DNA from 2 places in the Paenibacillus sp. ATY16 genome. Region 1 is predicted to be linked to the other one. Evidence: predicted binding sites of a transcription regulator. Region 1 holds the regulator's gene; the other holds the start of a gene.

Region 1 (14,780 bases):
CTCGGCGGCAAGCTGCTCAGCGGTTTTGAATTCGATCCCGCTGCCTGGCGGGGCGAACCCGAGCAACCAGCGTGAAATGACGCCTTCGATCAAGCTCATAATCATCGTGGCACGGAACTCGGCATCGATGGAACCCGGGAGCATCCCTAACTCGATTGCCCTGCGGATGTTAAGAAGAAAGGCATTCTCCAGAGCAGCTCTTGTCTCCCCAATCGCATGACGGATGGTTTCAACGCCTCCACCGCTGCCAAGAATAAGCTCTATTAAATACCGGTTGGACTCCGCAAACCGAAACAGCCTTTCGAGCAGAGCTTCGGAAGCGTGTACCATATCCTGCACGGATCCTGCTTCCCTCCGGTATCCTTGGCCGATGACGTCAAGCAGCTTTTCCCTTCCCTCTTTCACAAGCTCCAGCGCAATCGCTTCTTTGCTTTTGAAATACCAGTAAAACGTCCCTTGGGCCACACCGGCCTCAGCGACAATATCGGAAATTTTTGTAGCGTGATAACCGTCCTTGGCAAATCGCTTTAAGGCGATTTGCAGAATATGCTCTCTGCGCTCGCTATTGATTTGGGCTTCTTTCTCTCCGCTCAATCTGTTCCCACCTCCACCCGATTGACTAGTCAGTCAGTTAATGATTAAATCCTATAGGTTTTCTATGATATTGTCAAGCATTTATGAGCTGCTTAGTTACGCAATCGATAGCAAGCGCATAAAGCTTGCTTTATCGTTAGGTTTTACCATTCTGTCACGCCATTAAAAAGATCTTCATTATCCTTTTTATACCAGAATCCAAAAAACAGCGTTACGATTGCATGATCTACGCGAGGTGAAAACCCGTATGTTCTATTACTGAAAACAGGTACCTTACTGCCGATGATCATCTTAAAGAAAAAACCCTTGATAAACAAGGGTTTCGAGTCATTTTATTATGGTGGAGCCAAGGAGGAGCCGACTATGCTCTGCTCGTCTTCTCATCATGGGATGTCTGAATCTTTTATTGAATAGCGGAAGAAGCGTAATCGAAGATGACTTTTAGCGGTAGATTCACACGCCGTGCTCCTCCATTAGAAGCATGCCTTCGTGGCCTTCTCATTTCATTGCGTCCGCGCGGGCGAATCTATAGGGGTTCATCTCCCCCTTGGCATTCCACCAATAAAAAAACGCAACCGTTAAGGTTGCGTTAAAGTTCTTATTTGGTGGAGCCAAGGGGGATCGAACCCCTGACCTCATCGCTGCCAGCGATGCGCTCTCCCAGCTGAGCTATGGCCCCGGACTAGCAAAATAATAGCACAGACATTTCCACACTGTCAATCATTTTGCTTGTCTTTTTTTACATTCACTTCACATAGCCGAACCCTAGTATCGTAAACCTCTTGTCTCCCTGTCCGGAAGCCATTCTGATCTCGACGATATGCTCTCTTGTCTCTTGCTCGTTATACAGAATAACGGCATTGCAATGCGTCCAATTGATCGCATGAGGATCTGCGGTCACCACCAACTGACCGTCCACCAAGACCTCGGCACTGCCGAAATCCGGGCTGCCCGAGTCCTTGAACACTAGTAAAAGGCGCTTGCTATTAATGGTCATTCTGAAGTTGCTCTCTCCCGACTCAGCCGAATGCATCCAATTATGAGGGAACTGCGGCGTTCCGAAGGGATTGCTGTCCATCTCAACGAAATGCAAGTCGATGTCGCTCTGATCGAACCCACCCGCTTCTACCGAAGCAACACCTTCATAGCTGCTCCGATCCAGCAACCGCACATCCACGAAATCATTCCCGATAACCGGGAGCTTATCGGTCACTATGTCTTCTGCATCCTCCACCGAACGATCCGTCTCTTCGAATAAATAGGCCAAGCAATCCGCCATGACGGTGTGGCCAACATTCGTCGGATGATAGATATCGTAGAAGAATTGCCTTTTGGAAACGACATTCCCTTCTTGCTTGGTCAGCTTGAACTGATCGACCACGGCATCCTTTACGCTTACCATTGGAAGATCGTAATGCCATCCGACAGGAGAAAGACGGTCCTGCAGGTTCCAGTCGTTCACAAATACGCTAAACAATAAAATAACGGCCGGCGCGTTGGCCGCGTTGAGGGCTTTGAGCACCAGACTTTCGTAACAGTTCCCTTTTGTCTCGTCCCCTGCATCGTTTACGGCAAACTCAACGATAACGATATCCGGCTCGGAAGCTCCATCCCGCAAAATATCCCGGTCATAACGGATCATTCCAAGCTCGGAAGGCGTACCCCCGACTCCGGCTTTAATAAGATGAATATGGTTACCGTCAGCTCCAACCTCACCATACATTCTTTTAAAACGTTCATAAGCTTTAAACGCATAACACTCCGTATGAATCGGCTTCGCCCCTGCTCCTTGCGTTATGGAACCGCCTATATAGGCAATGGTGACATCCTCGCCTCGTCTTGCCTTCTCCATAGCGGCCTTTAACCGTTTGGTATTGCCTCTATTCAACAGCGATTTGGCGATCATCCCGCGGTAAGCATCCGTCCCGAATTCAACCGGTGTTTCAACTTCCTTCTCCGGAACTTCGTATCCATCATTCAGGTACAGCCTTATACTTACTGTCGCAAGGACGCCGGCTTGGTCAAATTCAAAAGCAAACTTACCGGGCACGTCATCATCCGCTGACCATTCGATATCGGCTAAGACAACTACATTCTCCGAGCCGTCTGTTTCACAAGGAATCCGGATCCGGGTGCCTGACTCGTATTTGCTTGTTTTCCCCCAATTCTCCAGACTGAAGAATACGTCCGATCGGTTGCTGTCATCATGAAGGTTCACCGTTATTCCCATGCTATGTACCAGCTGGCGAAACCCATTACAGCTAGATAGAAGCGTCAATATTCCCTCGTCCTCAACGCCACCGGAAAATTTGGCTTTCTCGCTCAGCCTTCCTTCCAGGTAAATCTCTTCCGTAAACTTCCCGTCTTGACGAGGGCTAGCTTCTATTATGGTATCGTAGAGAATAAAAAATCCGCTTCGTTTCTCGTTCGGATCTTTAGGTGCTGCCGGACCTGTAAAGCTGCTATTCCGCAAAGCTATCGCCTCCTGCTCCGAGTATCTCTATTCATTATAGAGAAACATCAATCGAGCCCGCGCGGTAGAAATTAAAGATGTTATAGAAGAAATTACGCATAATTCGACACTTCCACCAGATTAAAATCCGGATCGCGAAAATACACCGATACGATTGTCCCTACTGCCCCCGTACGGGCGACCGGTCCTTCTTCGACTTGCACCTCGCAAGCAGCCAGATGCCGGATGACTTCATCCATCGGCGTCTTCGTAACGAGGCAAAAATCCGCAGACCCCGGACGAGGGTTCCTTGCCTTCGGTTCAAATTCTTTACCCGCTTCATGCAGGTTGAACTTCTGCCGGCCGAATAGCAGCGCCTTTCGGTTATCGCCAAAGACGATGACCTCCATATTCAGCACCTTTTCGTAAAAAGCTGCCGTCTTCTCAATACTGGCCACGGTTAATACAAGATGATCCAATGCTTCAATCTTTACCATTTCCTCAACTCCCGGCTTGTATAGATGCAAAAATAGTCCAACCCGTATAGGGAGGACTATTCACGCAGTAAAATTAATTGTTCATTGGATGTTTGGATAACAAGCTGTTCAGTTCCTTCATGAACATGTCGATGTCCTTGAACTGTCTGTACACGGATGCAAAGCGCACATAAGCCACTTCGTCAACCGGATACAGCTGGCTCATCACGATCTCGCCGATCTCGCGGCTTTCGACTTCCGCGAGCGCTGTCGTCCGGAGCTCCTTCTCTACTTCGGAGACGATGACCTCGAGTCGTTCAACCGAGACGGGACGCTTCTCGCATGCACGGATCAGACCGCGCAAAATTTTATCGCGGCTGAATTCTTCCCGGCTCCCGTCCTTCTTAATTACAATAAGCGGTGTTTCCTCGATCATCTCGAAGGTTGTAAAACGGCGGCTGCATTTTTCGCATTCACGCCGTCTGCGGATGGACTTGTTCTCGTTAGCTGGCCTGGAATCAAGCACTTTCGTACCGGCAAAATCGCAGTAAGGGCATTTCATTTTTTTCACTCCTTCCGAATCCTGTTTTTATTTTTAAAGAAATTTCCAGTCGTTACCTGAATGAAGTTGCGAATTCCGCACATAATACATTTACCAACCGCAAGGAGGTGAACATCAATGAGCTCGAACAACAGCAACCAAGTACTTGTACCGCAAGCTACTGCAGCACTGGACCAAATGAAATATGAGGTCGCTCAAGAGCTGGGCATTGCGTTGTCGCAAGACGGTTACTACGGCAACCTGCTTACTAAAGACGCAGGCTACATCGGGGGTAACATTACTCGCCGCCTAGTGCAAATTGCCGAACAATCCCTTGCTGGCCGCCAATAATGATTTCATCAGTCATGTATAACAGATGCTTTGGCTGTTCCGTCCTGAAGCGGCGGACAGCCAAGGCTTCTTCTTGTCCAAGTTAAATAACAGGATAAAGATCTTTGTACTTATTATAATAATAAATAACGCGTTGTACATAGTGACGGGTTTCCCCATACGGAATTTGATCCGTTGTGTCCAGCTTGCCATCCCATTTCCCCGTATCCAGCCACTTTTTTACATTGCCGGGACCGGCATTGTAAGCGGCAATAACGGCTACCGTATTCTGCTTGAACTGTTTGTGCAAGGACTGCAAATACCATGCCCCTACCTCGATACTGACATCCGGCCGATTCTGCAGCATATCTTTTGTGATATTGTTGAAATCCGCCTGCTTCACGATCCAGTCCGCCGTATCCGGCATAATCTGCATGAGGCCAAGCGCCCCTTTTTTGGAGACTTGTCCGGTCGAATAATTCGTTTCCGTCCGTATAATTGCCGCAATCAGATGCGGATCAACACCGTAATTTGATGCGCTTGCGCGTATGTCTTCTTTATATTGAATCGGATACATCATCCGGGCAAGCCAATTGGAATTAAGAAATAAGACGCCAATGAAGCCAATGAGCAGAATAAGCAGCACTCTTTTCCGAAGTAACCACTTCATGGCAATCCCTTGCTCTTCCAGAAATCGCCCACCTGCCGCCTAGTCTCGTCAAGTGAACCGCTGTTATCAATAACCCAGTCCGCACGGCCTCTCTTCTGCTCAATGTCCATTTGAAGTCCAATGCGTCTCTGTGCTTCCTCTTCCGCTATACCGTTCCGTTCCATCAGCCTTTTTAACTGCAGCGCCTGAGGAACGTAAACGACCATCACCCCGTCGTACAGCTTTTCTTGACCCGTCTCGTACAAAAGAGGGATATCCGCAACGACCAATTGCCGGGGGTTCTGCTCTTCATACTGCCTTATCCGCTGCTGCATGCGGTTACGTATTGCCGGATGAAGGATATTCTCAAGCTGCGCGAGCAAATCGCGGTTGTTGAACACAATACCGCCAAGCGCCTTCCTATCCAATGTTCCGTCCGTATGTATAACAGCTTGTCCAAACGCGGAGGCGACCGCTTCTAAAGCCGGTTCGCCGGGCATAACAACTTCTCTCGCAACCTGATCAGCATCGACCAGCATCGCACCGCGTTCCGCCAGCATGGCAGCCACGGTGCTTTTGCCGGTAGCGATCCCGCCGGTTAAACCGATCTTCATTAGCTTTCACCCCGTTCAAGTAACTCCTGCGTATTGCTTGTGACTCTATAACAGCTTTAAAATACCGATTATGATTAATAAAATGCCCGGAAGCACCGATATCGCCTGCATGCCTTTCCAGTTCGAGAACCGGAAGCCAAACCGCATTCCGCCTAGCAGGAATAAAGCACTCGCAGCAGCAATCATAATAGGCGTTAATAAAGGAGATAATCCGATCATAGCCGCTCCGATTCCGGCGCCGAATGCGTCGAACGACAAGGCTACGCCAAGCATTAACGCTTCGGTAGCGGAGATCGTTCCCGACTTATCCACGTCGGCGGCTTGCGGAGTCCGCAATATTTGTATAACCAATCCCAGGCGCTTCAATTCAACGATCACGACAAGAACCGGATGCGTGCGGTCAATCAGCTCCTGATTGGTCCCCGCCGGATGATCCGAATCTCCTTCGGCCTGGCCTTCGGCAGCTCCCGCTTCCCGGCTGCTTCGCCTAAGCTGCAACAGCGCCCAAGTGCCAATGCCGACAAGTACAACCGCTCCAATCAGCTTAGCCACAAAAGGCGATAAATACCCCGTAATCCATGAACCCACTATCATCGATAAAAAGATGACCAAACCTGAGCAACATGCGATAATGACAACCGACAAGAGCGGTATTCTTATTCGCCGCAATCCGTATGTCACGCCTACTCCGAAGCCGTCCACACTGACGGCAAAAGCAAGCACCAGCAAAGAAGCAAAATGCGCGAACAACCCGCAGCCCTCCCCGCATACCGGATGTCTCTAGCTGCGCCAACGCGCTTATCTAGACATCCGCCTATTGTTCGTAACAACAATAGCATATGCGGGGAAATCGTTACGGTGCATTAAACCTGCGGGACGGCCCTTTTGCGTGCCTTGGGCAAAGGCTGGCAGCTTGCGCAGGTATGCGTTCCTCTTCCGCCCACAACCGACTTCTCGATTAATCTGCCGCAGCTTGTGCAAGGCTCGTCTTTCCTGCCGTACACCAGCAGCTGGTGCTGGAACATTCCCATCTCGCCTTGTCCGTTCACATAGGATTTGATGGATGAGCCTCCTGCCGCAACAGCCTTCGCAAGCGTCGATACGATCGCCTCATGGAGACGGATCCATTCCGCCTTCTTCAAGGAATCGGCCGTCCGCTCCGGATGAATGCCCGCAAGGAACAAAGCCTCATCCACATAAATATTGCCAAGCCCCACCACATATTCCTGATTTAGAAGAAGCGGCTTGATTAAGCCTGATTTTTTTCCAAGCAAACCTCTCAAGGCCTCCGCTGTAAAAGCCTCATTCTCCAGCGGCTCGAGACCAAGCTTGCTCAGCGGCTTCATCTCGAATTCCGTTCCCGGCTCGAACAGATGCATGGTGCCGAATTGGCGTACATCCTTATATCTTAGATCCGTTCCGTCATCGAAGTGGAACAGGACATGCGTATGAAGCTCAACAGGCTCGTCGCTTGGAAATACGCCGTACCGCCCTTCCATCCGAAGATGGGAGACCAGCACGAGACCGTCCAGCACGATTCTCAAAAACTTTCCGCGACGCTCAACCGTTTGGATCGTCCGTCCGGCAAGCGCCCTTTCGAACGCCTCCGGTTCAGCCGGGCGTTGTATGATACGCGGCAGCTTCACTTCTACCGAAGCAATTCGCTTGCCTGCGACTAATTCAATTAAAGTTCTTCTAACCGTTTCTACCTCTGGTAATTCAGGCATTCTTATTCACCTCAAACCCATTATACCCGATTCGGCTGGGCTGCGGGACGGGATACTTTTGTCAATCCCGTTGCTTAGGCGAAACTTTCGCTGCCGAGTATTACTTCGCCTCGTACCAGTTGACTCCGTAATTCACGTCCGCCTTCAGAGGCACATCCAGCTTCAGCGCCCCGGCCATGGTGCTTGGAACAAGCTCCTTCATAAGCTCAAGCTCCTCTTCCGGAACCTCGAATACCAATTCGTCATGCACCTGCAGCAGCATGCGGCTTTTCAGACCGCGCTCACGGAGCGTCTCGTCCATGCGCACCATAGCCAGCTTGATAATATCGGCTGCCGTACCCTGAATCGGGGTATTCATCGCCGTACGTTCCGCGAAGGAGCGCAGATTGAAATTGGAGGCCTTAATATCCGGCAGATAACGGCGGCGCTCCAGCAAGGTCGTCACAAATCCGTCGCGACGGGCTTGCATAACAATATCGTCCATATACTTGCGTACGCCCTGGAACACCTCGAAATACTGCTCAATGAACTTCGCGGCTTCCTTGCGGGTAATATTCAAGTTCTGGGATAGACCAAAATCGCTGATGCCGTATACGATACCGAAGTTAACCGCCTTCGCCGAGCGGCGCATATTCGAATCCACTTGATCAGCCGATACGCCGAATACGTCCATCGCTGTTTTCGTGTGAATATCCATATCGTTAATAAAAGCTTCCTTGAGCCGCTCGTCGCCGGAAATATGGGCGAGAACGCGCAGCTCGATCTGCGAATAGTCCGCCGCAAGGATATACCAGCCCGGCTCGGATGGCACAAACGCCTTGCGGATCTGACGGCCTTCCTCAAGCCGGATCGGAATGTTCTGCAGATTCGGGAACTGGCTGCTGAGACGTCCCGTTGCCGCAATGGTTTGACGGTAATACGTATGAATTTTGCCCGTTTCCGGACGAACCTCTTTCAGAAGACCTTCAATATACGTGGACTGCAGCTTGGACAAAGTACGGTAATGCAGAATCAACGGAACGATCTCGTGATAAGGAGCCAGCTTCTCCAATACTTCCGCGTCTGTCGAATAGCCGGTCTTCGTCTTCTTCTGTACGGGAAGTCCGAGCTTTTCAAACAATACCTCGCCAAGCTGCTTAGGAGAGCCGATGTTGAACTCCATTTCAGCCAAGCGGTAGATTTCGCTCACGGCTGCGGATAGCTTGCTCTCCAGCTCGCTGCCGAGACGCTCCAGCTCGGCTTTTTCAACCTTGATGCCTTGGCGCTCCATCCCGGCCAGCACAACGGACAACGGCTGTTCCAGCTCGTAATACAGCTCGTTCATGCCCCGCTTCTCGAGATCTGCGCGCATCAGAACCGTAAGCTTACGGACGGCATCCGCCTTCACGGACAGATGGCGGTACAACGTCTCGTTGTCCGGTACTTTGAATTTGGCGCCCTTGCCGTACACCGCTTCGTCATGAGGAACCGAAGACTGGCCGTAACGGTCGCATAACGCATTTAACGTCAGGTTCGTGTCGGTCGGGTCGAGCAGATAGGCGGCTAACTGCACGTCAAACGCCACGCCGCGCCATTCGATTCCTCTCCAGCCAAGCGCTAGCTCCGTTTTATGCGTATCAAAACCGTTTTTAGGCTTGTCCGCATCCTCGAGCCATTTCCGCAGCTCCGCCGCGAAAGGTTGTTGAAGCGCCGATACAGGCACAACGTACGCCTTATCCCCAACCGCCGCGGCAAGTCCCAATACTTCCGCCTGATGCGGATTTTCGCCGATTGCTTCCACATACAAGCCATGCTCCGTACTTTGCAATGCGGACAGCATGTCCTTCAGCGCTTCACCGTCATTATCGGATTCAATAACCACGATGTTAAGCTCTACAGCGGGAGCAGCCGATTCGCCACCTTTCGCGCCTGCTCCATTCAGATCCAGCCGCTCGATAAGCGACTTGAATTCCAGCTTGCGGAACGCATCGGCAAGCGTAGCCGGCTGGTAACCTTCGTAACGGATATCCTCTGCGCTATGCTCAAGAGGTACCTCGCGGAAGATCGTAGCCAGCTTTTTGCTCATGATCGCATCGTCTTTATGCGTCTCGACCTTTTCTTTCATCTTGCCTTTGAGGCTATCGGTATTCGCCAACACTTCCTCGACCGTGCCGAACTCATGCAGCATCTTCAGCGCCGTCTTCTCGCCTACGCCCGGAATACCCGGAATATTATCCGATGCATCGCCCATCAGTCCCTTAAGATCGATGATCTGCATCGGCTTCAATCCGTATTTCTCTTCAATGGCAGCCGGGGAATAGTGCTCGACCTCGCTGATCCCTTTGCGCGTAATCGCTATCGTAACGTTGTCCGAAGCGAGCTGCAGCATATCCTTATCGCCCGTTACGACCAGCGTCTCAACCTTCTGCTCATCGGCAAGACGCGTCAGCGTTCCGATAATATCGTCGGCTTCGTAGCCGGACAGCTCGAATTGCGAAATGCCGAAGGCCTTCAGCAAATCCTTCATTACCGGGAATTGCTCCGACAGCTCCGACGGCGTTTTCGCGCGGCCGCCTTTATATTCGGTATAGCCTTCATGGCGGAATACCACTTTACCCGCATCGAATGCAACCAGCACATGGGTTGGCTTCTCGTCTTCCAGCAATTTAAGCAGCATCGTCGTAAATCCAAACACCGCGTTTGTATGTAAACCTGCTGAATTCGTAAGCGGCGGCATCGCATAAAAGGCACGGTTTGCGATACTATTGCCATCAATCAATATCCACTTGTCCATTCAGACACCTCACCTAATCATTCTACCCTCTATCATACCATATTTATGAAGCAAACTTCTCGCCGGCGGCCGGCCATAATAAAAAGCCTGTTACCCGAGTCACTCGGATAACAGGCTTCTTTTTAACTTCTTAAATGCTATGCTGCGTGTTCAAGTCAGGACGTTTGTTGGTTACGAGGTATACGACGCTTTCGCCGATGTTGGTCGCGTGGTCACCAATCCGCTCGATATTGCGGGCTACGAAGTTCAGAACCGTTGCCTGCGAGATGTTACGCGGGTTCTCCATCATAAGCGACAGCAGCTCGCGCGAGATTTGAGCGCAAAGCGCATCGACCTGATCGTCTTCCGTTGCCAGCTTGTAAGCCAGGTCCACGTTTTCCTGCACGAAGGATTGAATCGATTCGTACGTCATCGTCTGTACGATTTCCGCCATGCGCGGCAAGTCGATCAACGGCTTGATAAGCGGCTGGCCTTCGAGACGGATAACAAACTTCGCAATGTTTACGCAAAGATCGCCCATTCTCTCCAGATCGGAGGCGATCTTGAACGCAGCCAGAATCCGGCGCAGATCCTTCGCAACCGGCTGCTGCGTCGCAATCAATTTCGAGCCAAGATCGGTAATCTTGTCCTCCAGATTGTTCAAATGCTGGTCATTGTTGATAATCGCTCTTGCCTTTTCCGTATCCGTGCCGCTCAGCGCCTTCATCGAATCAACAAGCGCTTCCTCCACGAACGTTCCCATTTCAACGAGCAGATTATGAAGCTGCTCCAAGCCGTGGTCAAACTCTTTTCTTGTCGTCATCATTTGTACAACTCCCCCTTGTGTTAGCCGAAACGTCCGCTAATATAGTCTTCCGTACGCTGGTCGCTTGGATTGGAGAACAGCTTCTCCGTCTCCGAGAACTCCACAACCTCGCCGTTCAAGAAAAATACCGTTTGATTCGATACACGAGCCGCTTGATGCATGTTATGCGTAACCATAACAATCGTATAACGGTCTTTCAGCTCTTGCGCCAATTCTTCAATCTTCAGCGTGGAGATCGGGTCAAGCGCCGAAGTCGCCTCGTCCATGAGCAGAACATCCGGATTAACGGCAATCGCGCGAGCAATGCAAAGACGCTGCTGCTGGCCGCCGGAGAGGCTAAGCGCGGAGCGCTTCAAATAATCCTTCACTTCATCCCACAGTACAGCCGACTTCAGACTTGTCTCGACAATCTCGTCCAGCTGCTTCTTGTTCGTAATCCCATGGAGGCGCGGACCGTACGCTACGTTGTCATAGATGGATTTCGGAAAAGGATTCGGCTGCTGGAACACCATACCCACCTTTTTGCGAAGCGTCTCGACATCTACGTCGCTAGAGTAAATTTCCGTTCCGCCAATCGCGATGCTGCCTTCGATTCTGGTGCCCGGGATCATGTCGTTCATCCGGTTAAGCGTGCGGAGCAGCGTCGATTTGCCGCAGCCGGAAGGTCCGATAAACGCGGTGATCGCTTTCTCGGGAATCGTAAGCGATACATCCTTCAGAGCATGGAAAGCTCCGTAATACAAATTCAATTTGTTAATGTTAATTAAGGGTTGCGTCTGCAATAAAGTTTGCATGATCGTTCTCCTCCGTATATGCATGGATAATGAACAGCAGCCCCAGATGAACGAGTTTCACTGAGGCTTGGCCATTCATTTCGAATCATAACCGTAAGTATAATGGGTAACCTATTGGATAATCGTAAATTGCGTTTTTATCTCTGACGTATCTATCCTACTAGCCGTTTGTAAATCGGGTATTGTCGTTTTGTAAATTCCGTGTTAAAAATAGGACCCCAGAAGCTTATCGATCTCCTTGGAGACATGTACCGTCTGCTGATAAGCCTGCTCTGACAGCTTGCCAATCTGCTCCGTGCTGTTCTTGCTGTTCGCGGATGCCTGGAACAGGTGACTGAACACGCTGCCTGCTTCTTGAACGCATGACTCGCTGACTACGGCTTCTTCCCGGCCTTCGCGCGCAAGCGAAGCGGTCTGTTCAATCGCCGCGACAATCGTCTTCGTCAGCGTCGTAATCGCCTCGGCGGAACGCTTCGTTTCACTGGCGAGCTTCATCACCTCGCCGGCTACTACCGCAAAACCTCTGCCATGCTCGCCCGCGCGCGCCGCTTCGATGGAAGCGTTAATGGCCAGCAGGTTGCTCTGCTCCGCGAGCTCTTTGATCAGCTTGGAGACATGGCTGATGGAGCCCGCTTCAGCCTGCAGCTCGTTCATCCGCTGCTCCTGCTGCATCGAATTCGCGGCAAGCTTCCCGAACGCTGCGGTTACCTTGTCCAGCTGATTTTTGCCGCTTAACGTCAGGTCCACTATATCCGCGGAAATCTGCTTCCCTTGCAAGGCCGATTGGCGCACCGAGCTTACGGCCTCGTCGATCTCTTTCACCCGGCCGCCAACGCTGTTGATTGTTTTTACCTGCCCGTCCACCGCTTCCTGCTGAAGCTGCCTGGACATCCGAAGCAGATCCGACACGGTCAATATCCCGACAATCAGTTCTTCTCTGGTTACAATTACGCAGTTATATAGAACGTTGTCGTCACGTTTTAGAGCATTATCGATTAATTGCTGCGGGGAATAGGTCTGATCGACGATCAACGGGGACGGATCCATCAGTTCCGATACCGGCTTTTCATAATACAGATCTACGCCAAACCTCTGGCTGAGCCGCATAAAAAATTGATTGCGCATCATAAGACCAACCGGCTTGTCCTTATCTATCCCCTCACCGGCTATAACGACGCATTCACTGTCCGGATATTGCTTGAATAACGCAATGGTATCTTTGCAGGAACAGGAGGCTGCGATCACCGGCGCCTTGCGAACGTACTCCAGCAGGCGGGTTGAGGTCGGGGCAGCAGCTTCAACTTGTTTCTCTTGCGGTTGACGATCCAATACAGCAATGGTCATAGTCTCTCACCTTTCTTTCTATGGACTCCTTTAGCCCTACTATAGGGCTTAAGCATCAATTCCATTTCATAGAAATGTTTTCGCAGCGTAAAAAGTTATCGGAAAATACCGGTTTATCGTTGAAGCAATCCGCATATGGCCAAAAATAAAAATAACGGCGCATCTCTGCGCCGTTATTCTTTAAACTTCCCTCGTTAGCTCCAGGCCGCTTCCACCAATACGCCTTCCGGCTTGCCTGGGTGACGGATAAGCAAAGTTCCCGAAGCTTCATCATAGGCGTAATCCGCCTTAAGTCCATCCGCCGTTACCGAATTCGGAACCGTGGCGGCAAGCAAACGAATGCTGACCGTCATATCCGACGGGCTCTCCGAACGGAACGAAATCGTCCTCGCGTCCGCCGTCACATCCTCGATACGCGAAGAGCCGACCAGAACTTTAGCCGCTTGGCCGTCACCGGCTGCCCCCGCAGCTTCCAAATCATATAACAAGCAATTATCGCCCGGCTTCAGCGCAACGTTACGGACAATCGGAAGTTCGTCCTCGAACAGGTCGATAAACCTTCCTTCGAGTGTACTCCCGTCGGTAACGTTGCTCTCATCCAGGGCTTGCGCAATGACATAAGGACCGCGCTTGATGCGGAGAATTCCGCTTTCCCGGTAAGCATCCGCTTCGCCTCTAAGCTTCAGCGCCAGCTTCACGCAATCGCGGACGGAATCCGCTCCTTCGCTTGTACGCGAAAGAGCAGCCGGATGTACGCGTCGCACAAGAACGAATCCGTCCCCGTAGGCATACTCGCCATCCTCCTGATTGGCCGCTAACCCGAGCGTTTCGAACAGATGCTGGTCCGGACTCTCGTAAGAGCGGCGGCTTCCTTCCCGGTTCCACCATTCGCGCACACCGTGGAAAGCGTCCGATCCGTCGCCGACATAGATAAGCACGCCGCCGTCTCTGACCCATCCCGCAATAGCTTGGTGCAAGCCGGCGTTCTCAGGCTTCATGAACTCATAGCTGAGCAGCAGCACTTTGTAGTCATCTAGATATCCCGGGAAGGCAAGCGCGTTATCCAGCTGCACCGGACGCAGCGGAACGCCATGCTTCACAAGAGGCAGCGCCAGTCCGTAAAACGCGGAGAAATCCAGCAGCTCCCGTTGTTCAGGCGACAGCATATCCGACGTTGTCACGCCGCCTTCTTTTTTGCCTGTAGAGATTTCAGGTTCTTCCGGCAGAACATCGCCGCGCTGGTACATAGCCGAATTGGACAAAAGCAAACCGATGCCGCTTGTATAGACGTCAGTCTGCTCTTCCTCATGATGATGAAGATCCCGAAGCACATTCATCACCGTAAGCAGAACGGTCTTGTAACTAGCCGGTATTCCTTCCTTGCCTGTGCCGTCCTCCGTCGGATAGCCGCGCGTGAATACCCTCCATGGCCAAGGGCAGACCTCAAACTTCGATACTCCGGGATGAAGCAGGGAAGCGACAACCGTCGCGCGGTAGTTATAGCGGTAATCGCTCCAGGTATAGCGGGGATTATCCTCGATCGGATCGTGAAGAAACCACATGTCCCTTCCCGTACCGCGGGTCAGCTCCTGCATGACGCCGTATTCCAGGAATGCCGTCTCGAAGGTACGCTCCCGCCGGATGCCCTGGTATACATTTGGCGTTCTTGCCGTACCCGTCC
Region 2 (14,780 bases), on a different contig from region 1:
GGTGAAAAACTGCAAGATCTCTTGTCCAGTCGCAAAACCGGCGCCTACAATCGTGCCAATATAAGTGGATGCGATTTGAAGAGCCTTACCCGTACGCTTTACCATGGCATGTCCTCCCGAAAATAACCTTCTATATAAGAAGGTATGTCCAAAGAGGGACGGGCATGACAGTAACTTCCGGATAAGCGGTCCGGTTAAGCTCCGGCTAACAATTTGATCGAAACGATTTTGTTATGATCCGGATCCAGATCAAATTTGAGCAGCGAGTCTTTTCCTTGGTAAGTAATGATGTAGCTGTTCTGGGAAGTTGGTTTGCCAAGCGCTTTAAGCACGGTTTCCGTTTTGTCCTCGACGCGAACGCCGCTGAGCCCGGTTGCAATCGACTTATCGTAAACCTCTATGTACTGGATCGCTTTGTCTTCGTTGATCCCTACGGCAAAACCTTTGTATTCGTGAACCTCTATCGTCTCCGAATCGTCCTTCAGGCTGTATACGTCATTTGCTTTGCCATAGCGCTCGGATACTTTCGTGTTGGAATCGCCGATCCGAAGACCGAGCATGACAGGGTGGGAAGCATCCCATTGCTGCTGTTTGCTTGCCGTGCCAGTGCCGGACGGCGATGTGCTTTTGCCGGAGGATTCCGCGCTCGTATCTCCGCCGGACGCATTTGCGCCGCTTGCTGCAGGCTCCTTGGCGTAACTCCCGCTATCCTGTCCTTGGGAGTAGGTTTTCTGCGGACTGTCGCCCGTTGGGTAAGTGTCCGACGAATGGTCGGCTGGCTGCAGACTTAATGGAGTGTCCGTGTTCATCGTGTTCGAACAGCCTGTTGTCGCTATAAGGGAAAGGGCCATTGCGGCCGTCCATTTTGCTGCATAATATGTTCTCTTTGTCTTGTTCATGCGATTGCGCTCCTTTTGGGTCGCTTTTTGTCCTGAAATCTTATCTTTATTTACGTCCATATCTGGAAGAAGTTGCTTTGCATTATATATCTCTTCTATATAAAATGATTCCTCTCCTGCTTCGATAAAAAATTTGAAAGAGCCGGGTTGCGTTGTTTGCCTATCCTATGGTAAGTTATCGAAAAGAGATTTTGGTGGAGGGAAATGACGATGGATATTTTAAAAGAACGAATTTTAGAGCAAGCATCGGTACTTTCAAGCGATGTGTTGCGGCTGGATTCCATACTTAACCACCAGGTCGATCCTGCTCTTACGATGGAAATGGGACATGAATTCGCAAAACGGTTTGCTGACGAGAAAATTACGAAAGTTGTTACGATCGAATCCTCTGGTATTCCCGTTGCTTATGCTACGGCGTACGTACTAGGAGTACCGCTTGTATTTGCACGTCGCAAGAAAACTTTAATCGCGGATCCGGATGCTTATTCGGAGCGTGTTCCGTCCTTTACAAAAGGGATGGTGACCGATATTATGGTGTCGAAGCAGTTTTTGTCGGCTGAAGATAAAGTGCTCTTCATCGACGATATTATCGCTAACGGCGATGCAGCCCGCGGACTGATCAAGATCATTGAGAGATCCGGCGCAGAGCTGGTGGGCATGGGGATTGTTCTCGAGAAATCGTTCCAGGCCGGTTCAAGAACGCTTCGCGAACAAGGTGTGCGGGTTGAGTCGCTAGTAAATGTTACTTCTTTGAAAAACGGGCAAATTCAGTTCGACTAAGTTATAATGAGGGTGAAGGAACCGAGGGGAGGCAGCGGCAATGATAACTTCTGAATTTTTGACTGCGAAACTGGGTGACGCGAAAGTTCACTTCGAACGCGCGTTAGATTGCAAGCATACGGAATTTGATGATTTGTATCCTTATATGATTGAGCATCCGCAATTTTTCTGGTACAAGCGTTATGTTGCATGGTCGGAGCTTCTTACGATTGTGAAGCTTTGCGAAGAGCTCGGTGAGGAATGGAAAGGTCAATTCACGGAGCGTCAGGCAGAATATATCGCAAAGCGCGTCATGTCTTCAAGAGTGCTTGATGAATGGTATGAAACCAATGATTCCAAGGAGCATGTCGGTTAGTCCGCACGGAGGTATTAGCGGTGATTAGTGAAGAGCAGTTGGATCAGTTTCGCCAAAGCGGCGAGAAGATCCGTGTCGTTCGGGACGAGATGGAAGTAAACGACGTGATTGGAATCGTTGTTGCTTGGGATGACGCATCGGTTGTCATCCGTCGTCACAACAGACGGGTCGTCAAGCTGAGCCGCAATTACCGCTTTGAGCTTGCCTCAAGCGAACGCGGTTCTGTAGAATAGCAAGTACAGCATACAGCAGGAAACTCTGGTACGCAGGGTTTCCTGCTTTTTTTGCGTCGAGGCATACAAAAAAAGGTTTTGGTTGTCTATCGCTAGACTAACCAAAACCTTTGACTGTTTATGTATGGTGCGGTCGAGAGGACTCGAACCTCCACGGCTGTTACACCACTAGAACCTGAATCTAGCGCGTCTGCCAATTCCGCCACGACCGCAAATGTTGTTGCCAACGAAAGATATCATACCATTAAGTAAAGAGAAGAGTCAAGCTGTTTATTTAGAAATAGTTAAGACAAAAGAAAAAGGCTCCAGCTCATGCGCTGGAACCCTTTATGCATGGTGCGGTCGAGAGGACTCGAACCTCCACGGCTGTTACACCACTAGAACCTGAATCTAGCGCGTCTGCCAATTCCGCCACGACCGCATGCCTTATTACGTCCCCTATGGTAGCATGTACGGGTTTCATTCGTCAACCCATCCAATAAAGTTGCAAAATTCAGCATATTTTTCCTCCGTTGGACAAACAATGAAGGGGATAAAAGGGAAAGGGTGTATGACGTGAACAAACGAAAAAGAGCAGCTGTCATTTGGATCATTGCACTCGTGTTATTCATGCCGGCCGGTGCGGGACAAGCGATGGCCGCAGAGGAAGAACAAGCGAAGTCCGCAAGACAGTTTGCGATTGTAATCGATGATTTCGGCAACGGAATGAACGGCACGGATGAGATGCTGCAGCTGCCCGTTAAATTTACGGTAGCGATTATGCCGTTTATGCCAACCACCAAAAAGGATGCCGAAGAAGCGCATCGCCTTGGACACGATGTTATTGTGCATATGCCGATGGAGCCTAATAAAGGGCAAAAAAATTGGCTGGGTCCAGGGGCAATTACCGCTGATCTCAGCGATGCCGAAATTAAGAAGCGGGTAGAGGATGCCATTGATAACGTTCCGTATGCGGTAGGCATGAACAATCACATGGGCTCCAAAATTACGGCTGACGAACGGATTATGCGTATCGTCCTTTCGGTCTGCAAGGAACGGGGATTATTTTTCCTCGACAGCCGTACGACTTTCAAAACGGTTGTACCCAAAGTAACGGAGGAGCTTGGCGTACCGGCACTCGCAAACAACGTATTTCTTGATGACGTCTATACGGAGCAGCATGTATCGAAACAAATGACGATTGCGAAGAAGCATCTGGAATCCCATGCTACTTGCATCGTTATCGGCCATGTTGGGCCTCCGGGCAAAAAAACGGCAGCCGTCCTTAAGGCATCCATTCCAGGGATGCAATCAGACGGCCAAGTTCAATTCGTCAAGCTGTCGGATCTGGTTCCTTCGTTATCGGGTGATCCATTTATACTGCCGAATCCCTGAGGCGATTGCCGTGGCAACGCGAAGCTGCTCGCGTGGGTCGGTGAGCATCGTACGGTCGCCTTCATGACTGATAAAGCCCATCTCTACAATGACGGCCGGTTGGTCGACCTTGCGCAGCAAATAAAAAGGCTTGCCTTCTCTTGGGTAAAAAGCGGTTTGTTGTTGTCTATTCAGCGTGTCCTGTATGCAAAAAGCAAGAAGGGCGCTTTCACCCGTAGACTGATGCAGTACAAGCGGACCATGCTTGGATCTGTCCTTGGTCCAGTTCACGTGAAGGCTGACCAGCATGGTTGTCTCGATCTCGTCGGTTAACTGGCGGCGTTGCGACAAATCGCGCTTGTGACGAGATCTGCTCACATGCCACCGGTTCTCTTCGCTAAGCGCATAATCACCGGTGCGATTCAGCACGGCCGGAATGCCTTGACTATTAAGCAATAGGTACAGCTTTTGGGCGATGGCCAAATTTATATCCTTTTCCAAGGTATTTCCGGCTGTTGCGCCTCCGTCAATCCCGCCGTGTCCGGCATCGATCAACACGATAGCCGAAGGCATCGTCCAACCGTCCTCGGGAGCGTGCGCAATTTGCTGTTTGTTTTCCGGAACGGCAGCTGACAGCTGGGGCGCAAGACTAAGCAAGCCGATAAGCACAAAAACGGTAACCCGCATGACAAACAATTTGAATTCCTCCTTCAATATGCCAAGACTTGCGTGCAAAGCAGCTATCGATAGCGTGGCTTATTGAAGGAAAACTCATGCATGTTTACGATCTGGACAATCCGGGCAAACTTCTAGTAACAAATAAACCGAAGAGGTGATCGGGCAGTGGCAAATGGACATGATCTTATTAAATACGTGACCGTGGAATTTGTGAACTACATCGAGACGCCGAGGGATGAACGAAAAGCAGCCAAAGCGACAGCCAAGGCTGCAAGGGAGCATTGGCTGTCGCGCTGGTTCGGATGGGGCGGGGCAAGCGTATTGCTATGGTGGAAAGGCCGTACGGAACGTTAGCGATAGAAATGACCGAGCTCGGCAAGAAGCTTGAGGGGAATGTACCTTGTGCTGCTGCCGAGCTCATCCGTTTCCAGAGCGGCATAGACATTGCCATCCCCCCAGCTGTGATACCCGGTTACCGACCATACATAGAGCATCTCATTATTAAAGCGTTCTACCGTAAAACGGAGAGGCGTCTTGGAGCTTAGCGCTTTGAGCACGATGCTGGTATCCTCGGCGGAAGCTGGTATAGGTTTCTCGGTCAGCCACGGCATTTCGCTGTACGGATCGAAAGAACGGCTTTTCACGGCTCTTTGAATCAAGGTGTTCCCTTGCAGGGCGTAACGTGCGGCAAGCCCTTCTTCTGCCTTGGCTGTCTTCTCCAACGTTGCTTTTTGCAGGGGCAGCCATTCACCGCTCATTCCGTCCAAATACGTATTTTCCGCTGAACCGTTCACGTCCCAGACGGCCAGTAACGGATGAATATATAAAGCTTGGTTCGTATTAGGCAGAGAGGAGAGAAGCTCCAGCTGCGCAAGGGATTGATGCAGCGTTGTCTGGTCAAACAAGTATTCCCCCGTTCCGTATTCCCCAAGCGCAAACCCGCCATTTTCCTTCGCCTGAATAACCAGGTATCCGGCCGGTTGACCTTTATCCTTAACAATCGCTATCCAGCTATGCGTGCCGGGTCCAAGAGGCGACACGGTAAATTCGGCATGACTCCACGCTTTGAACTCCGGTAATTTCGCAAGCTCGTCCATCCAGCCTCGTACGGCGGATTGAAGCTCCGTTTCCTGTTGAGCCGTTACGGACGGCATTGATTCCGCCTGAAGGCTTTGAGCCGTGACAAGGAATGTTGACACCACCAATGCGGCTATAACCGTTTGTCGAATCCACTTTTTCACCCTGGCACATCCTTTCTTTCTTTTGCATCTGTTTCTGACATGGTCTCATTATATTGGACAAGCCCGCAGAAGGCTGTTGGAACCTGTCGCGGGCGTACGTCAATCGGTTGTTCTATTTTTGGCGTATTGCTGCGAATGCCGTCTGATTGTCTCTATTCAATGCCTTCCAAGTGGAAAATACCGCAGTTAATGGCGGAAGCCGTCACCCGCGGCTCATACTGCCATTTGATCTCGGTCTGGCGTTGGTTGAATTGCTCCTCGATGGCTGCCTTGGCATCCTCTTCGGCGTGTTTGATCATCGGATCGTAATAATGCCGGATCCTATCGAGCTCTTCCTCCAGCCTTGCCGCGGCATCGGAAGCCCAGGTATAGTCGTAATTTCTGAGCTTGCGTTCAAGCGAAGTCTCGATAACGCCTAATGCCTTGGCATGGGAAAGACCATTGCGGGTCAAATGAATATTCGATGGCAGCCGCGGCGTAAGCTTCATATTTTTAAGGCGGTCATAGAAGTTCTCGATCACGAGTCCCGTTGCGAGAGAGACGCCATAGCTGTGAATTTCCTCGCGTTTCCTGTCGCAGGCGAATTCGACACGCATATTGACTCCGAGCCATGCGGTATAAGGTGTCGATTGGAACGGAGTGCTGGACCTCCGTTCCGGCTCCTGGAACAGGTTCACGTAGCTGCCGGAGTTTTTGGCTGCGCCAAACAGTTGCTCTAGCTTGCGGGAGCCGAAATAAAGATCTTCCCTTGGCGTGCGGATACCGCCGGCCATATTGTTGTTTACGAATCCGAACGAACGGTTTAAAGCCGCATCCACGGCGTTTGTTACGGGGCCTGGTGTTGGCGGCGGGGCAGCAAGCTCCTCCTCGTATTTCTCCTTGTCCGTTACGAACAGGTAAGTCATCGTCTCCGGATCGGAGCCCGTGCGGTCAACAAAGCTCCAGTAGAAGGGACGGTTCGTAAGCTCACGGTCGGCAGCAGGGGAAAGCTTAACCGTGAAGTGGGCAGGCGACTTCTCCAATATCGAGCATTGTGTGGCTTCAAGAAACCGTTGTACGTATTTGTGGACCTGCTTCGAATTCACGGTCTCACCTCGACTTTCTGGCCTAGCGCGGTCATTTGTGCCAGGATGGTTGGTCCTTGCGGCGTATCCGGCGTATCCGGCGTATCCGTCTCCTTCTCTTCACGAAGCTTGGATATCGTGGAGCCCAGATGATTAAGCCTTTGCTCCAGATGAACGGCGTCTCCTTCGGATTCGAGCAGCATCCGCGCCAGCTGCTGTTCGATGGAGCCGGCATCCGATTCGAACCGTTCGAGAATATGATCGAGTTCCCCGATGACAAGCTCGAACAGATTGATTTTTTCATGCAGCAGGTTCACGATATGCTCTTCGATGGTCCCGAGCGTACACAAATTATAGATCTTGACGTCTTCCTTCTGACCAAGCCGGTGAACGCGGCCGATCCGCTGCTCGACGCGCATGGGATTCCACGGGAGATCGAAGTTGATCATGTTGTGGCAGAACTGCAGGTTGATTCCTTCGCCGCCGGCTTCGGTAGCGATAAGCACTTGGGCGCGGCCGCGGAACAGATCCATCATCCAGTCCTTTTTCCCGCGGTTCATGCCGCCCCGGTAAGGTACGGCCAAAATATTATGCGAGCGGAAGAACTGAAGCAGATATTCCTGCGATGCCCGATACTCGGTGAAAATGATGACCTTGTCGTTAATCTGCTGAATAAGCTCCATCACTTTCTCGGCTTTGGTATTGGCTTTGATCTGTTTAATGAATTCAACCAGCTCCCAGATTTTCGGGCGGATCGGAGAATCCTCGGCCGTTTTCTTGAACAGATTAACAAGCGTAATAAATACCGCATCCCGGCTGCTGCATACTTCGCGTTGCAGCGTAACAAGCGGAAGCATACTCATCATATCGACGCCGTCTTCCTTGTAACGATCCCGAACGAATGCCGTAACCGCGTCATAGAGAGCCTTTTCTTCGGAAGAAAGCTCCAGCGGGATATTTTTCACGACGCGCTTGGTGAACGATATGCCGCCATCTCCGCGCCGGTTGCGAATCATGACGGTGGACAGCGCATCCTGCAGCTGATCTTCGTTTTTCGGCAGACGCTTGTCGACAACGAAGTTGGCTGCGAACTCGCTTTGACCTCCTAACTGGCCCGGCTTAAGCAGCGTAATAAGGTTATATAACTCATCCAGATCGTTCTGAATCGGAGTAGCCGTAAGAAGAAGACAATATTTTTTGCGGAGCTGGAGCGCAAATTGGTAGTTTGTCGTCTTTTTGTTCTTGAGCTTATGGGCTTCGTCAATAATGATCATGTCGTAATCCTGGCCCAGAATAATCTCGCGGTGCGGATCGCGCTTGGCCGTATCTATAGAGGCAACCACAACGTCGTATTGCCACGTATGCTCTTTCTTTTGAGCGACGGCCGAGATGCCAAACTTTGAATTCAGCTCTCTCACCCATTGCAAGACGAGGGAAGCCGGAACAAGAATCAGAGCCTTTCGGACGAGTCCGCGCACCATGTATTCCTTGATGACGAGTCCGGCTTCAATCGTTTTGCCAAGTCCAACTTCATCGGCGAGAATAGCGCGGCCGCCCATCTCGTGAACAACCTTGCGTGCCGTGTCCACTTGATGCGGCATCGGCTCGAAGGAGGGGAGCGTTCGCAAGCATTGCAGCTGTTCGAAGCTGTCGACCCGCTTGGCCTGCTCGGCTTCCATCGTCAGCTGATAGAGCGTCCAATTGTCCCAAGGACCATTTTTGGCGACCCGGTTCTGAAGCTCGTCGAACCAGGTGCGGTCGCATTGCAGGTCTACAAGCGGATGAAGCTTGCGCCGGACCATATTAGCTTCCGTTGAGGCGGGATTCACATTCGCCTGATCATTCATAGTAAAGGTCACGATAGGCAGCTCCTTTTGCGAATAGAGATAGTTGTCACTAGTATGGCCTTTTTCATCAAATCTTAGTAAATAAGCAGTAAAATTAGCGAAAGGACAAGCAATAGAAAGAGAATAGCCAATGTAAGCGGAGAAAAGCGGCGAAATAGGTAAAAACAACTGTGGATACCGATATGTAGTATAGTATAATAATCAGTACACACAATATATGGTGCCCGACACATGCGATAAGAGGTGTGTACACGATATAAGGGACATGGGAGGAAGGACCAATCGGATGGCAATGACTCAGAAATTGGAAGGCCTTAGCGAAAAAATATTTTTGGACCGTTATGCTTGGAAAAACGCGGACACAAAGAATACCGCAGTAGGGGATGTCGTACTGGTCCTGACGAAGGATGATCCGAAATTCCCGGCCAAAGAGGTTGGGGAAGTCATCGGACGCAGCGGCGACGAAGTGACCGTCAAGCTTAGAAGCGGAGATACCGTGACATCCAGCGTGGAGAAACTCACGCTTACTATAGAAAAGACTCCGGAAGAGATGTGGGACCGTCTGGCCGGTGCGATGGCTGGCGTCGAGCAAGGCGAAGAGAAGCGGCGTGCCTGGACGGAAAGATTCCGTTACATTCTCGATGACTGGAAGCTGGTTCCTGGCGGCCGCATTGCTGCCGGCGCCGGCGCGAGCGAAGAATTGACGTTGTTCAACTGCTACGTTATTCCTTCGCCAAAGGACAGCCGCGGCGGCATTATGACGACTCTGTCGGAGATGACGGAAATTATGGCGCGCGGCGGCGGCGTGGGGATCAACCTGTCTTCGCTGCGTCCTAGACGCGCCATTGTCGCTGGCGTTAACGGATCCTCCAGCGGGGCCGTATCCTGGGGGGGCTTGTTCAGCTATACAACCGGCCTGATTGAACAGGGCGGAAGCCGCAGAGGCGCGCTTATGCTTATGATTAACGACTGGCATCCGGATGTGCTCGATTTCATTACCGTCAAGCAAACGATGGGGCAAGTGACGAATGCGAACCTGTCGGTATGCGTAAGCAATGCGTTTATGAAAGCCGTGAAGGAAGACCTGGATTGGGAGCTTGTATTCCCGGACACCAAGGAAACCGATTACGACGAGCTGTGGAACGGCGATCTGGAAGCATGGAAGAAGCTTGGCAAGAGGGTTATCCATTATAAAACGGTTCGGGCGCGCGACGTATGGCATACGATTATCGAATCGGCATGGAAGTCGGCGGAGCCTGGCGTCGTCTTTATGGAATACTACAACCAAATGTCGAACAGCTGGTATTTCAACCCGATTATTTGCACGAATCCTTGCGGCGAGCAAGGGTTGCCGGGCTGGGGCGTCTGTAACCTGTCCGCGATTAATCTGTCCAAATTTTACGATGAGAGCAAGCATGACGTGAATTGGGAAGAGCTGGCGAAGGTAACCCAATGGTCCGTTCGCTTCCTCGATAACGTTATCGATACAACCCCTTATCATTTCGAAGAGAATGAGAAGAATCAGAAGAAGGAGCGCCGCGTAGGCCTTGGCACGATGGGCCTTGCCGAGCTTATGATCAAGCTTGGTGTCCGTTACGGCAGCCCTGAATCTCTTCTGTTCCTCGATAAAATATACGGTTTTATGGCACGGGAGGCTTACCTCGCTTCGGCTGAGATCGCTTCGGAGAAAGGCTCGTTCGAAGCGTTCGACGCGGAGAAGTTTCTGCAAAGCGGCTTTATGAAAAACATGGTGTCCGAATTCCCGGAGGTAGGCGAAGCGGTTCTGGCCAAAGGCATGCGTAACGTGACCGTTATTACGCAGGCTCCGACGGGCAGCACCGGTACGATGGTTGGTACGTCGACCGGCATCGAACCGTATTTTGCCTTCGAATACTTCCGTCAAAGCCGTCTAGGCTTCGACAAACAGCTGGTGCCGATCGCGCAGGCATGGAAGGATGCGCACCCTGGCGAAGAGCTACCGGATTACTTCGTAACGGCAATGAATTTGTCGGCGAAGGATCATATCCGCGTGCAAGCGGCGATTCAGCGCTGGGTCGACAGCTCGATTTCGAAGACGGCGAACTGTCCGAGCGACTTTACCGTTGAAGAGACGAAAGAGCTGTACGAGATGGCGTTTGATCTGGGCTGTAAAGGCGTTACGATCTACCGCGACGGCAGCCGCGACGTTCAAGTTTTGTCGACGAAGAAGGAAGACGCGAAGCCGGATGCGGCGGTTGAAGCGGCTGCAGCTGCGGAAGCGGTAAAAGAAGAAGATAAACTCGAGACGCTGAATACGGCGCTTAACGCGAAGGTATCGCCGCAGGCGGAGCAGGAATTCGACAAGCAATATAAGCGCCGTCCGCAAATTCTTCGCGGGGCAACGTACAAAGTAAACACGCCGTTCGGCATGGCCTATATTACGATTAACGATCTGAACGGCATTCCGGGCGAGATCTTCCTGAACGTAGGCAAAGCCGGCTCCGACGTATTCGCGATGGCGGAAGCGCTTGGCCGCGTATGCTCCTTGTTCCTTCGTTACGGGGATCACGGCAACAAAGCAAAGCTCCTGATCAAGCATCTCAAAGGCATTGGCGGAACCGGTGCCATCGGCTTTGGAGCCAACCGCGTAGAATCCATCGCGGACGCGGTAGCGAAGGCGCTGGAAATTCATATCGAGAGCACGAATGAGCAGGCGGCTGCGTATGAGCCGGTAAAAGAGGCACCAGCCTTGGCTTTCGCCGCAGCACCTGCCGTAGAGGATTCGCATAAGCATGGCGAAGTTACCTCTCGCGACTTATGTCCATCCTGCGGATCGGCTTCGCTGATTAATGTCGAAGGCTGCAAGCAATGCAGCAACTGCGGCTATAGCAAGTGTAATTAGAAATTAATTAAGCTCGGATCCCTTCGGATTCGGGCTTTTTTATATGAAGCGGTATCTCAGGTGATTATCTGCATCGGATTTATGGACGTGTTAGACATTGATCTCATTTTACTTAAATAGGCATTAAAAGAGGTCGTTTAAAGTTCAAACGAATAAAATATTTCAACGCCATTTTGGTAAAAGGCAGAAGAGTTGATTTCTGTCTTTCTTTGTCTGAGCGATTACTAAAAAGCCAAAGCCATACTCAGATAATTATTTTTCCAAAGTAGCAGGTATTATCTAATTCACTCGAAATCGATTGAGCTAGAACATATTGCAAAAACACTAAAAATGAACTGGGGGAGGTTAAGTGAAGATCCTTATGGTTGCTCCGGAGCAATTACCGGTTCCGGGCAATGGATCGGTTGAAATATGTATGCTGGCAATTGCTAAGCAGCTTGCTGTAAGTCATAAGGTTACGATTGTCAGCAGACAAAGGTCAGGTTTACCAAATGTTAGTAACCATGGAAACTTAACTATTGTTCGAGTGCCTTCGGGAAGTTCACAGAAATACATCGCATCGGTCCTGCGTTATATCAAAGGAAAGTATTATGATATTATACAAGTGGATAATCGTCCCCACTATATGGCTAAAGTGAAGCATGCCTTCCCATTAACCCCGGTTTCGCTTTTCCTTCATTCTCTCACTTTTGTTCCACGTACTAAAGCTGTGGCAACCAGCTTGGATAAGGCCGATTTGATTATTGCGAACAGTGTCTCATTAAAAAGTAATTTATCCCGCTTGTTTCCAACGCAATCCTCTAAGATAAGAACAGTATATCTAGGTGTGGACACCATTCGGTTCAAACCTAATGACTCTAAAAAGAAGTCTGATACCTTCCAGGTCCTGTTTGCAGGACGAATTATTCCACGTAAAGGTGTACCGGTTATTATCCAAGCAATTGGAATTATGAAAAGAAAATATCCCAAAGTAAGATTGATCATCGTCGGGGGAGGTAAAGCGAATTATATCAATAGCCTTAGATTATTAGTACGAAAATATCGTATAAATGCGCGCTTTACTGGAATGATTCCTCATAATAGGGTCCACCAGCTATACAAGAACGCAGATTGCTTCGTGTGTCCTTCACAGCGACATGAGGCATTTGGGCTTGTCAATGTGGAAGCTATGGCCTCTGGACTTCCCGTCGTTGCATCCAGTATCGGAGGGATTAAAGAAATAGTGAGACATGGGGCGAACGGGTATCTCGTTAAACAATACAAAAGTCCTCATTCACATGCCGAGTGGATTGGGAAGCTAGCGGGTGACAAAAATCTAGCTTCGAAATTGGGCAAACAAGCAAGAAAAGATGCGGTCGAGCGGTTCAGTTGGAGCAAAATGGCCTATAAGCTAATGACCGTATATAAGCATGCATCATCTAATTCTAAGAAAAAGAGGACTTCATAAACCATAAAGAAGCTTAGCAGCATTGCTGCAAGTGCTTTTGGATACGATTTGAATATCATATAAAAAATCGCCTTCACCTTATGACTTAATATAATCCGCCTTTATTAATCTACTGCACGACTCACTGCCTCTATTGCTATGGTTATTGCTGGTACGATGAGAGTATTGCGGAGGTGATCCCATATTACTTGATTAGTGGTAACGATAAAGGCGACACGGTTATTATCACTGCCAATATCTACTCGTATTCAATATCAGAAGCAAATGCTGCAGTACTTATTAAAGGAAGCGAATATAACTTAATTTAATGACTTCTCATTTTTTTAGCAAATAGCTACTACGATATGACCTAATATGAATTAGAAACACGAAACACTAACAGCAAAAAGACGAAATGAATCCGTTTTTAGTTGTTAGTGTTTTATTTATGATATGCGATCAACCATCATTGGGTGTTTTTTCCTCCTTGGCATAGCGAATAGACTTTCTGAATCTCTGTTTATTTCCATACATTTATGGGTGTAACGTTTTTACTATTACCAAGAGCCGGTAATCCATAGAAGTCTTCGATAGTTCGCAGCATATTATAATGGTTTGTTTTGGTCGTGTAGGCTTGATGTTTAATTTTTTGTCCAACCATAATAGTGGGAATTTTATTCTTAGCACTCATATCGTCTTCGTCCCACGTTAGAATAAAGATACTATTATGTTTTATAGCCCATTCTACATAACCTGCCATGTTCGTCTTTAACCAATCGTCTGCTCCTTTAATCGTCCCGTCATGTATGTCGTGGTTTAGATTTGGGATAACAAAGGAAACAGTTGGCAGCTTACTATAGTCTTTTGGAAAAGATGTAAACGGCATATTTACTTTTGCGGGAACGTTAGTGAAATCAACCCAAGGGTTATGTTTTCGAGCATACAGAGTTTTCAGGTCATAGGGTCCGGTAAATCCTACACTTGGCAATCCGTCAGAATAACCTCCAAATGAGTAGCCGTGCTTTACAAGTTCATTAGCTAAATTGTCCGACTTAAAAGTATGGGATGGTTTATCATCGGTGACACCTTGATTTGAGCCGGAAAAAAGATCAATGTAGTTCGGCTGGCTGGGGTGTTCAATTGCATAATGGTTAGTTAAATTGGCACCGGTTTTTACAAGTTGATTAATATAAGGGGCATTTTTATTCCCTATAATCTCTTTGTAGGAATGGTTCTCTTCTACTACGATGACGATATGATCCGGTGCTAGTCTGGTTTGCGATGTGGGTTTAGAAGCATGAACCGTTTTAGGGTTTTGCTTTGCAAATAGACCCATTGTTACATACAGTACAAGTACAACAAATATAACGCTAACTATTCCAATTTTCATTTTTAGCCCTCTCTTTTTTATTTTCCCGGGGTTTTACTATCATAGCTCGTATTTCTCCAAAATGATGCACCCTATGATCGAGTTAATATTTATTTAAGATTTATTTCACATTGGCTTAATGGGATGTGCAAGGGTCGGACTAAAGTCCGGCTCTTTTTATTTTTTACCTTGATATTAATATCCAGTTAATATAATTTTCATTTTTTTACGCTATCCTACAGAAAAAAAATTGATAAATTCTCGTTATCACTTGAGAGGGGGATGTGAATGGCTGTGTTACAAAAAGAACATAATCAGCTTTTAAGCAAGGTGCCGCAAGTTACCATTTTTTTTTGGTTAATCAAGGTATTATGCAGGTTACCGCTGCAAAGGATGAAAGCCTGATCCCATGATCAGACTTTTTTATTTACTTCATAATAGTTAATAAAAATTTAATCGGATGTTCACAGCTCGTTGAGAATTGAATTTTAAAGTACAAGGAACTGATGCTTCATTTATAGCTTGGAAAGGAGTTATTAGAGATATGCAAAGTATTATGGATTGGATCTCGAATTTAGCGGTCCAACTAATTGATGCGATTGGCCTCTACGGCATCTTTATCGGTATGGTCCTGGAAAGTGCTTGTATACCTAT

The links. Region 1 encodes NrdR, which represses ribonucleotide reductase genes. Its sites were predicted from a motif close to AACACNATATATNGTGTT; they were not measured.
Region 2: the regulator NrdR is predicted to act here: its motif matches at 8,658-8,675, upstream of CFI03_RS15080 (adenosylcobalamin-dependent ribonucleoside-diphosphate reductase).

What each region holds. Positions count from the first base shown of each region.
Region 1 is NZ_NMOK02000022.1:18,559-33,338, forward strand. It holds gene CFI03_RS11865 (TetR/AcrR family transcriptional regulator) at 1-594, opposite strand, end outside; tRNA gene CFI03_RS11870 (tRNA-Ala) at 1,198-1,273, opposite strand; gene CFI03_RS11875 (SGNH/GDSL hydrolase family protein) at 1,340-3,067, opposite strand; gene CFI03_RS11880 (VOC family protein) at 3,160-3,543, opposite strand; gene nrdR (transcriptional regulator NrdR) at 3,617-4,084, opposite strand; gene CFI03_RS11890 (alpha/beta-type small acid-soluble spore protein) at 4,202-4,414, shown strand; gene CFI03_RS11895 (lytic transglycosylase domain-containing protein) at 4,497-5,063, opposite strand; gene coaE (dephospho-CoA kinase) at 5,060-5,656, opposite strand; gene ytaF (sporulation membrane protein YtaF) at 5,702-6,406, opposite strand; gene mutM (DNA-formamidopyrimidine glycosylase) at 6,520-7,383, opposite strand; gene polA (DNA polymerase I) at 7,484-10,156, opposite strand; gene phoU (phosphate signaling complex protein PhoU) at 10,287-10,958, opposite strand; gene pstB (phosphate ABC transporter ATP-binding protein PstB) at 10,982-11,755, opposite strand; gene CFI03_RS11930 (methyl-accepting chemotaxis protein) at 11,960-13,099, opposite strand; gene CFI03_RS11935 (hypothetical protein) at 13,294-14,780, opposite strand, start outside.
Region 2 is NZ_NMOK02000023.1:463,575-478,354, reverse strand. It holds gene CFI03_RS15145 (YkvI family membrane protein) at 1-105, opposite strand, end outside; gene CFI03_RS15140 (hypothetical protein) at 195-899, opposite strand; gene CFI03_RS15135 (xanthine phosphoribosyltransferase) at 1,110-1,679, shown strand; gene CFI03_RS15130 (hypothetical protein) at 1,720-2,034, shown strand; gene CFI03_RS15125 (hypothetical protein) at 2,055-2,267, shown strand; tRNA gene CFI03_RS15120 (tRNA-Leu) at 2,393-2,479, opposite strand; tRNA gene CFI03_RS15115 (tRNA-Leu) at 2,602-2,688, opposite strand; gene CFI03_RS15110 (divergent polysaccharide deacetylase family protein) at 2,814-3,641, shown strand; gene CFI03_RS15105 (N-acetylmuramoyl-L-alanine amidase family protein) at 3,606-4,316, opposite strand; gene CFI03_RS15100 (YqzE family protein) at 4,464-4,652, shown strand; gene CFI03_RS15095 (hypothetical protein) at 4,649-5,539, opposite strand; gene CFI03_RS15090 (YqhG family protein) at 5,692-6,624, opposite strand; gene CFI03_RS15085 (DEAD/DEAH box helicase) at 6,621-8,405, opposite strand; gene CFI03_RS15080 (adenosylcobalamin-dependent ribonucleoside-diphosphate reductase) at 8,737-11,331, shown strand; gene CFI03_RS15075 (glycosyltransferase family 4 protein) at 11,681-12,778, shown strand; gene CFI03_RS15070 (alkaline phosphatase family protein) at 13,278-14,147, opposite strand; gene CFI03_RS15065 (DedA family protein) at 14,671-14,780, shown strand, end outside.